3 regions of the Kitasatospora sp. NPDC096204 genome follow, and region 3 is predicted to be linked to each of the others. Evidence: riboswitches for the same ligand, from Rfam matches in the RefSeq annotation. Region 3 holds a riboswitch; each other region holds the start of a gene.

Region 1 (3,267 bases), on a different contig from region 3:
GTTCCGGTCCGGTCCCGTCAGGGCCGGGCGGTGCGGCGGCCGAGCGGGGTGAGCGCCCAGGTGACCAGGGCCGGCACCAGGAAGGCGAACAGCGAGGCCGAGGTCCACTCCTGCGGGGTGAAGTGCAGCGCCTCCTGGGCGGAGGTCCAGAAGTCCGTCCACCAGTCGGCCACCTTGGTCGGCGCGATGAACTGGTAGACGGCGAAGCCCAGCGCCCACGGCAGCAGCATCAGCCAGCGGGACGGTGCGTCCGCGGAGAGGTCCCAGCCGCGCCGGCCGGCGCCGAGGAAGTAGTCCACCACGAGCACCGCCAGCAGCGGCACGAACACCGAGCCGATCAGGCCGAGGAAGCCGTAGTAGGTGTCGGTGAACTCGTCGATCTGCAACGCCAGCACGGTGATCAGCACGCCGATCGCGCCGGAGAGCACCCGGCGGTCCACCTTCGGCAGCAGGTTCTGCACCGACATCGCGGTCGAGTACACGTTGGCGAAGGACTGGTCCGTCTCGCGCAGCACCAGCACCAGCAGGAACAGCCAGCCGGCCCAGACCCCCAGGAAGGAGTCGAAGATCCGGTTCGGGGCGCCGTCCGACTGCAGCAGCGCCATCAGGCCGAGCACGTAGCACCAGACCTGGGCGATCGTGTAGCCGGAGAAGCTGCCCCAGAACGCCGAGCGCGGGGTGCGCGAGTGCCGGGTGTAGTCGGCGGCCAGCGGGACGAAGGAGACCGACACCGCGATCATCGCGTCGGTGGCGCCCAGGAAGCCGTGCCAGTTGCCCGCGCCCGGGTCCGGCACGCCCTGGCGGCCCAGCTGGACGGTGAAGTAGACCATCGCCACCGCGACCGCCCCGGCCACGAAGCGGCGCAGCACCGCGATCGAGCCCAGCGGCCAGATGGTCAGCACGGTGGTCAGCGCGCCGGCGAGCAGGACGAACAGCCAGCGGTAGCCGGTGGTGTGGGCGACGGTCTGGGCGCCCGCCGAGATGGTCAGCAGCTCGAACACGCCCCAGCCGATGCACTGCACGATGTTCAGCACGGTCGGCAGGTACGACAGCCGGGTGCCGAACAGCCCGCGCAGGTTCGCCATCGCGGGGGCGCCGGTGCGGGCGCCGATCAGCGAGGCCAGGCCGAGCATCGCGGTGCCGACGACCGTACCGACGGTGATCGCGGTCACCGCGGCGGCCAGCGACAGCTCGCTGCCGGGGGCGCCGAGCACGGTGGCGGCGGTGGAGAAGCCGATCAGGCTGACGCCCAGGTTCATCCAGAGCGCGAAGTGGTCCCGGAAGCGCAGCGTGCGCGGCGGCTCGGTGTCGAGCACCAGGGGCGCCTCGCGGTGATCGGTCCGCTGGGGGCGGTCCAGGACGGCCGTGGACCCGGAGAGATCCTTGGACTCGGGCGCACCCGAAGAAGAGGATGGCGAAGCAGACGGCATGGCCGATACTCCCTACGCCGGCATTACCCGGACAGGTTCCGGCGGTCAGCGCCCCCTCGAACGTCCGTCACTCGCGTGGCGTACGGTCGACATGCGCACTCTCAGCCTGGTGGGTCCAAGCTCCCGCGTGTCAGTTGTGAGCGACAGGCTAACCGGCACGGGGGCCAACACCCAAGGCCGAGGGCGTACGGTCCGCATCGCGGGACGCCCGGCGGGGGAGGGGAGCCTCGGCCGTCCGGTACCGGCGTCGGTACCGGCTAAGGATTCTTATGAGTTCTTCAGAGGGGTCCTTACGGCAATCGAATCGTCAGTGCGAAAAACTATGGTCCTTGGTTCTGCCAGCTATGGAGGTCGTCCGTGAGCACCGAGCGCGAGGTTGGGCCCGCCGGGCCGCAGGGGGAGCAGCCCGCCGGCCAGGGGGCGGCCGAGACCGCTTCCGAAGGCCCTGCTCAGGGCGGGCACCAGCCGACCATGGCCTTCCGGCGGGTGCCGGAGCCGGAGGCGGGTGCCGTCGAGGCCGCTGCCGTCGAGGCGGCGCCGCCCGTGGACGCCGTCCCGGCCGAGGGTGCCCAGGCCGAGGGCGGGCACAAGCCCACCGTCGCCTTCACCAAGGTGCCGGCGCCGGAGGCCCCCACCGCGCCCGTGGCGTCCGCCGCGCCCGTCGCGGAGGAGCCGGCCGTCGACCCGGCCACCGGCTACATCGACGCGCCGCCGCCGGTCCTGCCGCCCGCCCCGCCGTCCCCGGTCGCCGCGGCCCCCGCCGCGCCTGCCCCCGCCGCCCCGGCCCTGCCGCCGGCCGGCAACCCGTACGCCACCCCGACCCACGGCGTCCCCGCCGCCGGCGCGCACGAGGGCTTCGGCGCCGCCCCGGCCGCCGCCCCCGCCGCGCACGGCCACCACCCCTTCGGGGCCGGCCAGCCGCTCGGCGGCTGGGGCCCCACCCACGACTCCACCTCCGGCGGCGCCGGCTACCCCGGCGGCCCGGCCGGTCCGCTCGGTTACCCGGCGGACTACCCCGGCGGCCCGGGCGGCCACGGCGGCCCGCGCAAGAAGCGCGGCGGTCTGGTCGCGCTGATCGCGGTCGTCGCGGTGGTCGCCGGCCTGGCCGGCGGTGCGCTCGGCGTGTCCGTCGCCGACCGCGTCGACAGCAGCAGCTCCGCGAACGACCACCGCAGCACCACCGTCCAGGCCAGCGACACCCAGAAGAACGAGCCCGCCCCCGGCTCGATCGCCGCCATCGCGCAGAAGGCGCTGCCCAGCGTCGTCACCATCAAGGCGCAGGGCAACGGCGAGTCGGGCACCGGCACCGGCTTCGTCTTCGACACCGAGGGCCACATCCTCACCAACAACCACGTGGTCGCGCCGACCCTCAGCGGCGGCAAACTGACCGTCAAGTTCGCCGACGGCACCTCCTACAGCGCCTCGGTGCTGGGCCACGCCGAGGGCTACGACGTCGCCGTGATCAAGATCGACAACCCGCCCAAGAGCAAGCTGGCCCCGCTGCCGCTGGCCGACTCCGACAAGGTCAACGTCGGCGACGCCACCGTCGCGATCGGCGCGCCGTACGGCCTGGAGTCCACCGTCACCAGCGGCATCATCAGCGCGAAGGACCGCCCGGTGGCCTCCGGCGACGACACCGGCTCGCAGGCCTCGTACATGAACGCCCTCCAGACCGACGCCTCGATCAACCCCGGCAACTCCGGCGGCCCGCTGCTGGACTCCGGCGGCGCGGTGATCGGCATCAACTCGGCGATCCAGTCCAACGCCTCCGCCAACGGCCGGGCCGGCAGCATCGGCCTGGGCTTCGCCATCCCGATCAACCAGGCCAAGTGGGTCG
Region 2 (3,267 bases), on a different contig from region 3:
GGTTGGGCAGGCCCAGGTGCTCCTTGGGGGTCACGTAGCAGAGCATCGCGGTGCCCCACCAGGCGATCATCGCGGCGCCGATGCCCGAGGTGATGTGGTCGTAGCCGGGCGCGACGTCCGTGGTGAGGGGGCCGAGGGTGTAGAACGGCGCCTCGTCGCAGATCTCCTTCTGGAGATCCATGTTCTCCCTGATCTTGTTCATCGGGACGTGGCCCGGGCCCTCGATCATCACCTGGACGTCCCGCTCGCGGGCGATCCGGCCGAGTTCGCCGAGGGTCTGCAGCTCGGCGAACTGCGCCTCGTCGTTGGCGTCCGCGATCGAGCCCGGCCGCAGGCCGTCACCGAGGGAGAAGGTGACGTCGTAGGAGGCGAGGATGTCGCAGAGCTCCTCGAAGTTGGTGTAGAGGAAGTTCTCCTGGTGGTGGGCCAGGCACCAGGCCGCCATGATCGAGCCGCCGCGGGAGACGATGCCGGTCTTGCGGCGGGCGGTGAGCGGGACGTAGCGCAGCAGCACACCGGCGTGGACGGTCATGTAGTCGACGCCCTGCTCGCACTGCTCGACGATGGTGTCCCGGTACACCTCCCAGCTCAGCTCCTCGGCCCTGCCGTCCACCTTCTCCAGGGCCTGGTAGAGCGGCACGGTGCCGATCGGCACCGGCGAGTTGCGCAGGATCCACTCGCGGGTGGTGTGGATGTTGCGGCCGGTGGAGAGGTCCATGACGGTGTCGGCGCCCCAGCGGGTGGCCCAGGTCATCTTCTCCACCTCCTCCTCGATCGAGGAGGTGACGGCCGAGTTGCCGATGTTGGCGTTGATCTTCACCAGGAAGTTGGTGCCGATGATCGCCGGCTCCACCTCCGGGTGGTTCACGTTGACCGGGATGACGGCCCGGCCGCGGGCCACCTCGGCGCGCACGAACTCGGGCGCCAGGCCCTCGCGCAGCGCCACGAACTCCATCTCCGGCGTCACCACGCCCCGCTTGGCGTAGGCGAGTTGGGTGACGGCGGTGCCACCGCGGGCGCGCAGCGGGCGGCGCGGACGGCCGGGGAAGACGGCGTCCAGGTTGCGCAGGTTCCCGCCGCGCGGCGAGGTGTGCTTGATCCCGTCGTCCTCGGGACGCGGCTCGCGGCCGTCGTACTCCTCGACGTCGCCGCGCTGGCGGATCCAGGCGTCCCGCAGCGCGGGCAGGCCGCGCCGCACGTCGGGCTCGTAGGACGGGTCGGTGTACGGACCGGAGGTGTCGTACAGCGGGACGGACCTGCCGTTGGTGAGCTGCACCTCGCGGTACGGGACGCGCAGGTCGGGGCGCGATCCCTCGCGGTACGCCTTGCGCCAGGCCGGAGTCGGGTAGCCGGTGCGCTCGCTGCTGGGGGCGCCCTGGGCAGACTGCGGCTGTGCTTCGAACGTGGTCATCTGACCTCTACTCCCTACGCCGGCATTACCCGGTCAGGTTCCTGCGGTCGACGCAGCCGTCGGTCCGTCCGTCGACGTCCCGGTCAGCGTCCTCTCAGCCCGGTGCTCCGAGCTCCCGCGTCGCAGGCGGTGTTGCCTGCACACGACGCCCAACACCGTAGCGAGCCGATCGCCGCAGGTCCAGAGCACCACGGCCGGGCCGGCCGGCGTCCCCGGGGGATCGGCCCCCCGCGAGACGGGGGGAGGGAACGGCCGAGGCCCGGCTTCCCCGTCTCGCGGGGGCCGGGCCTCAGGGCGGCGGTACGGGGCGAAAGGTCAGCTCTTGGCCGCCTTCTTCACCAGGACCACCACGGCGGCCGCGATGCCGACCACCACCAGCAGCTTGATCACGATCGAGAGCAGTGCGCCGACGACGCCGAACACGAAGGCGACGATGTTCCAGGCCAGCACCAGGACCAGCACCGGGATGACGATGTTGCGCACCCAGGAGGGCAGCGACTTCCAGAGCTCAGCCATGTCGGTTCCTCTTCTCCCCTCGGGTCGGCCGCCGTCCGGTGCCGCATCCCGCTTGCTTTCGGTACTTCGATCGTACGGTGGCGCGAGTGCCGGAACGAGGCCCAACGGCCCGGAGAGAACCCCGAGATCACCCCGAGCCCGAACCCCCGGGTGACCCCCGAGAACCCGCCCGGCCCCGGCCCGGACCACCCCGGACGGCCGGGCCGACGGGGCTCCCGTACGGCTCAGACCGGCCAGCGCTCACCGCGCCAGGCAGCGTCCCAGAACATCCACTCGTAGCGCGAGGTGGTCACGAAGTGCTCGACCACCTTGCGGCGTTCGGCCGCGGACAGCTCCTCGCCCAGCCGGTCGGTGAGCGCCAGCACCCGGCGGACCACCGCCTGGAAGGCCTCGTCACCGTAGGTGGCGATCCACTTGGCGTACAGCGGGTCGGGCGAGCCCTGGGCGAGCAGCGTCCCGCCGACCCGGGCGTAGATCCAGTAGCAGGGCAGCACCGCGCCGACCGCCTCGGCGAAGGAGCCGCCGTAGACGGTCGCCAGCAGGTAGCTGGTGTACGCCCGGGTGGTGGGCAGCACCGGCTCGGCGGCGGCCTGCTCGGCGCTGCCGCCGAAGGCGGTGAGGAACTCGGCGTGCATGCCCTGCTCGGCGGCCAGCGCGCCGACCGCGTCGTCGGCGAAGGCCCGGACGTCCTCCTCGCCGGGTGCCTTGGCGGCGCAGACGGCGAGGGCGCGGGCGTAGTCGCGCAGATAGTGCGAGTCCTGGACGACGAAGTGGCGGAAGGCCTCGCGCGGCAGGGTGCCGTCGGTGAGCCCGGCCAGGAAGGGGTGGGCGAGGATCTCGGCGTACACCGGCTCGATGGCCGCCCAGAGTTCTTCGGTCAGCGTCTTGGTGCTCATGACGCGACCCTAACCGCCGGGGTTCTCGGTACCCGCCGGGGTTCTCAGTCCTCGGGCGGGGAGAAGACCACCAGGACGCGCAGTTCCTCGGTGATGTGGTGGAACCGGTGCGGGGTGCCGGCCGGCACGTACACCACGGTGCCGCGCCCGACCGTCGCGGTCTCGGCGCCGACGGTCAGCTCGGCCCGGCCGCTGATCACCTGGTAGATCTCGTCCTGGTCGTGCGCGGTCTGGGTGTCGGTGTCGCCGGGGGCGAGCGCGTACAGCCCGGCGGACATCCGGGGTTCGCGCAGGAACCGCAGGTAGGCACCGTCGTTGGCCGCCCGCTCGGCGTCCAGTTCGTCCAGCCGGAAGAGCTTCACCGCCGCCGTCCTCCCTCGTCCTCGGAGCCGTCCGTCCACCTCGCGGACCAGGGGCATTCAACACCACCCCGCCGTCCGGTGG
Region 3 (3,267 bases):
GTCCAGGATCACCGGGACGCCGGCGCCCTCCACGATCAGCTGGAAGTTGTGCGGGTTGCGGATGCCCAGACCCGAACCGATCGGCGAGCCCAGCGGCATGATGGCCGCGCAGCCGACGTCCTCCAGCTTGCGCGCCAGCACCGGGTCGTCATTGGTGTACGGCAGGACGGTGAAGCCGTCGTCGACGAGCGTCTCGGCGGCGTCCAGCAGTTCGATCGGGTCGGGCAGCAGGGTGCGCTCGTCGGCGATCACCTCCAGCTTGACCCAGTCGGTGCCGAGCGCCTCGCGGGCCAGCCGCGCGGTCAGCACGGCCTCGCCGGCGGTGAAGCAGCCGGCCGTGTTGGGCAGCACCCGGATGCCGTTGCGGGTCAGCACGTCCAGGACGGAGCCCTGGGTGCCGGCGTCGACCCGGCGCATCGCGACCGTGGTCAGCTCGGTGCCGGAGGCGAGCAGCGCGCGCTCCAGGACCTCCAGGCTGGGGGCGCCGCCGGTGCCCATGATCAGCCGGGAGGAGAAGGACGTCCCGGCGATGGTCAGAAGGTCGTCGGCCATGGTTCAGCCTCCCTGGACGGCGGTGAGGATCTCGATCCGGTCGCCGGTGTCCAGCGCCGTCGCGGGCCACGAACCGCGCGGCACCACGGCCTCGTTGAGCGCGGCGGCGACGCCGGTGTTGGCGGCGCTGACGGAGGCCACCACCTCGGCGAGGGTGGTCCCGGCGGGCAGTCGGCGGGGCTCGCCGTTGACGGTCAGGGCGATCTCGGTCATGCGGAGGCCTTCGTCGTGGAGCGGTCGGGGGAGAAGCGCAGGGACGTGAACGGCCTTGCGAGCTCGGGGACTTCGCCGGTGGCCAGGTACTCGGAGACCAGGTCGGCGGTCACCGGGGTGAGCAGCACGCCGTTGCGGTGGTGGCCGGTGGCGGCGACCAGCCCGGGCAGCGAGGTCGGGCCCAGCAGCGGGGCGTTGTCCGGTGATCCCGGGCGCAGCCCGGCCGAGGTCTCCAGCAGCGGGAGTTCGGTGATCCCCGGTACCAAGTCGTGGGCGTCGCGCAGGAGTTCGTACACCCCGCCGGCGGTGACGGTGGTGTCGTAGCCCTGCTCCTCGGTGGTCGCGCCTACCACCAGCTCGCCGTTCTCGCGCGGCACCAGGTACAGGTGCCGGCCGCGGACGACGGCACGGACGTTGCGGGACAGGAACGGGCGGTAGGCGTCCGGGACGCGCAGCCGCAGCACCTGCCCCTTCACCGGGCGGATCGCGGGCAGCACGCCCTCGGGCAGGCCGGGCAGCCGGTGGCTGTGCGGGCCGGCGGCGAGGACGACCTGCTCGGCGCTCACCGTCTCCCGGGTGCTCAGGCGGGCGCCGGTCGCCCGGCCGTTCCCGACCAGTAGCTCGACGGCCTCGGCCCGGTGGAACAGGACCCCGGCGCCTTCACAGGCGAAGACCAGGGCGTCCAGCAGCCGGCGGCCGTCCACCTGGTGGTCCTCGGCCACGCGCAGCCCGCCGCGCACCCCGGGGGCGAGCATCGGCTCCAGCTTGCGGGCCTCCCGGCCGGTCAGCCAGTCGGAGTCCAGGCCGAGCCGCCGGTGGAAGGCGTGCAGTTCGCGCAGTTCCTCGCGGTCGTCGGAGTCCAGTGCGACGGCGAGCGTGCCGCAGCGGCGGTAGCCGGTGTCCCGGCCGCCGCTGGCCTCGGTGAGCTCGGCGGCGAAGTCCGCGTACCGCTCGTTCGAGGCCATGCCGAGGCGCAGCAGCGGCTCCTCGCCGTACTGCAGCTCGGTGACCGGGGCGAGCATGCCGGCCGCGACCCGGGCCGCGCCGCCGCCGGGGGAGGGGTCGACCACGGTCACGTTCCGCAGGCCGCGCTGGGCGGCGCGCCAGGCGACGGCGAGGCCGATGATGCCCCCGCCGATCACCAGCACGTCGGCGTGGGCGGGTGATGGCAAGCGTGACAAAGCTGCTCTTCTCCCTTCGCCGGTATGACCCGGATCAGGTTCGGACGGTCGCAGGCCGTGTCAGCCCGCCTCTCAGCCCGGTCCGCCGGGCTCCCGTGTGGTGCCCCCACCTTAACGCCGGGGGTCGGCCCGGCCGAAGGCCCGTACCAGGGGGTGGGACCGCCCCCGGCCCCTTGCCGACCGGCCCCGCGGCCGCTTGCCCACCCCCGGCCCCGCGGCCGCCGGTCGGCCGCTGAGTACAGTGACGGGCGTGGCAGAGCTGAGTGGAACGGATCAGGTGGTCGTCGTCGGAGCCGGGCTGGCCGGGGCGCAGTGCGCCCTCAAGCTGCGGCAGGGCGGGTGGCAGGGGCGGATCGTGCTGGTCGGCGAGGAGCCGCACGCGCCGTACGACCGGCCGCCGCTCTCCAAGGACGTGCTGCTCGGCAAGGCCGACTCCACCGCCCTGGGCATCGACTACGGGCAGCTCGACATCGAGCTGCTCACCGGCCGCCGCGCCACCGGCCTCACCCCCGGCGTGCTGCACACCGACGGCGGCGACCTCCCGTACGGCTCGCTGGTGATCGCCACCGGCGCCGTGCCGCGCGCCCTGCCCGGTGCCGAGCGGGCGCACCTGCTGCACACCCTGGACGACGCCCTGGCGCTGCGCGCGCTGCTGCGCCCCGGGCTGCGGCTGGTGCTGGTCGGCGCGGGCTGGATCGGCGCCGAGGTGTCCACCGCGGCCCGCGCGGCCGGCTGCGAGGTGACGGTGGTCGAGGCCGGTCCGGCGCCGCTGCCCGGCGCGCTGCCGACGGAGATCGGCTCGGCGATGGCCGCCTGGTACGCCGCGGCCGGGGTCGAGCTGCGCTGCGGCGTCGGCGTGGCCGCCGTGGAGCCCGGCGCGGTGCTGCTGGCGGACGGCTCGCACCTGCCCGCCGACGAGGTGGTGGTCGGCATCGGGGCCCGCCCCGCGACCGGCTGGCTGGCCGGCTCCGGGATCGAGCTGGACGCGACCGGCGCCGTCGTCGTGGACGGGCGGCTGCGCACCTCGGTGCCCGGCGTCTTCGCGGCCGGCGACTGCGTCAGCTACCCGTCGGCCCGGGCCGGTGCCCGGCTGGCCGTCCAGCACTGGGACCACGCCCTGCGGTCCGGTGAGGCGGTGGCGGCCGCCGTCCTGGGCGCGGACGCGCCGGACTACGACCCGGTGCCGTACTTCTGGTCGGAGCAGTTCGGGCGGATGGTCCAGTACGCCGGCCGGCACGCCGAGGGCGACGAGGTGCTGTGGCGCGGCGCCCCCGGGGACGCCGACTGGTCGGTGCTCTGGCTGCGCGACGGCGTGCCGAGC

The links. Region 3 has a riboswitch for thiamine pyrophosphate ahead of thiO (glycine oxidase ThiO). Riboswitches for the same ligand answer to the same signal wherever they lie in the genome.
Region 1: it holds a riboswitch for thiamine pyrophosphate, as region 3 does, so the genes downstream of both, ACIQ87_RS31570 (purine-cytosine permease family protein) here and thiO (glycine oxidase ThiO) in region 3, are expected to answer to the same signal.
Region 2: it holds a riboswitch for thiamine pyrophosphate, as region 3 does, so the genes downstream of both, thiC (phosphomethylpyrimidine synthase ThiC) here and thiO (glycine oxidase ThiO) in region 3, are expected to answer to the same signal.

The regions. Positions count from the first base shown of each region.
Region 1 covers NZ_JBIWFT010000037.1:22,368-25,634, forward strand. Annotated here, with positions in the region: gene ACIQ87_RS31570 (purine-cytosine permease family protein) at 18-1,430, opposite strand; TPP riboswitch at 1,423-1,567, opposite strand; gene ACIQ87_RS31575 (S1C family serine protease) at 1,788-3,267, shown strand, end outside.
Region 2 covers NZ_JBIWFT010000019.1:87,923-91,189, reverse strand. Annotated here, with positions in the region: gene thiC (phosphomethylpyrimidine synthase ThiC) at 1-1,411, opposite strand, end outside; TPP riboswitch at 1,406-1,540, opposite strand; gene ACIQ87_RS21865 (DUF5326 family protein) at 1,727-1,927, opposite strand; gene tenA (thiaminase II) at 2,152-2,823, opposite strand; gene ACIQ87_RS21855 (cupin domain-containing protein) at 2,868-3,185, opposite strand.
Region 3 covers NZ_JBIWFT010000009.1:140,941-144,207, reverse strand. Annotated here, with positions in the region: gene ACIQ87_RS12495 (thiazole synthase) at 1-552, opposite strand, end outside; gene thiS (sulfur carrier protein ThiS) at 556-765, opposite strand; gene thiO (glycine oxidase ThiO) at 762-1,937, opposite strand; TPP riboswitch at 1,941-2,053, opposite strand; gene ACIQ87_RS12480 (NAD(P)/FAD-dependent oxidoreductase) at 2,188-3,267, shown strand, end outside.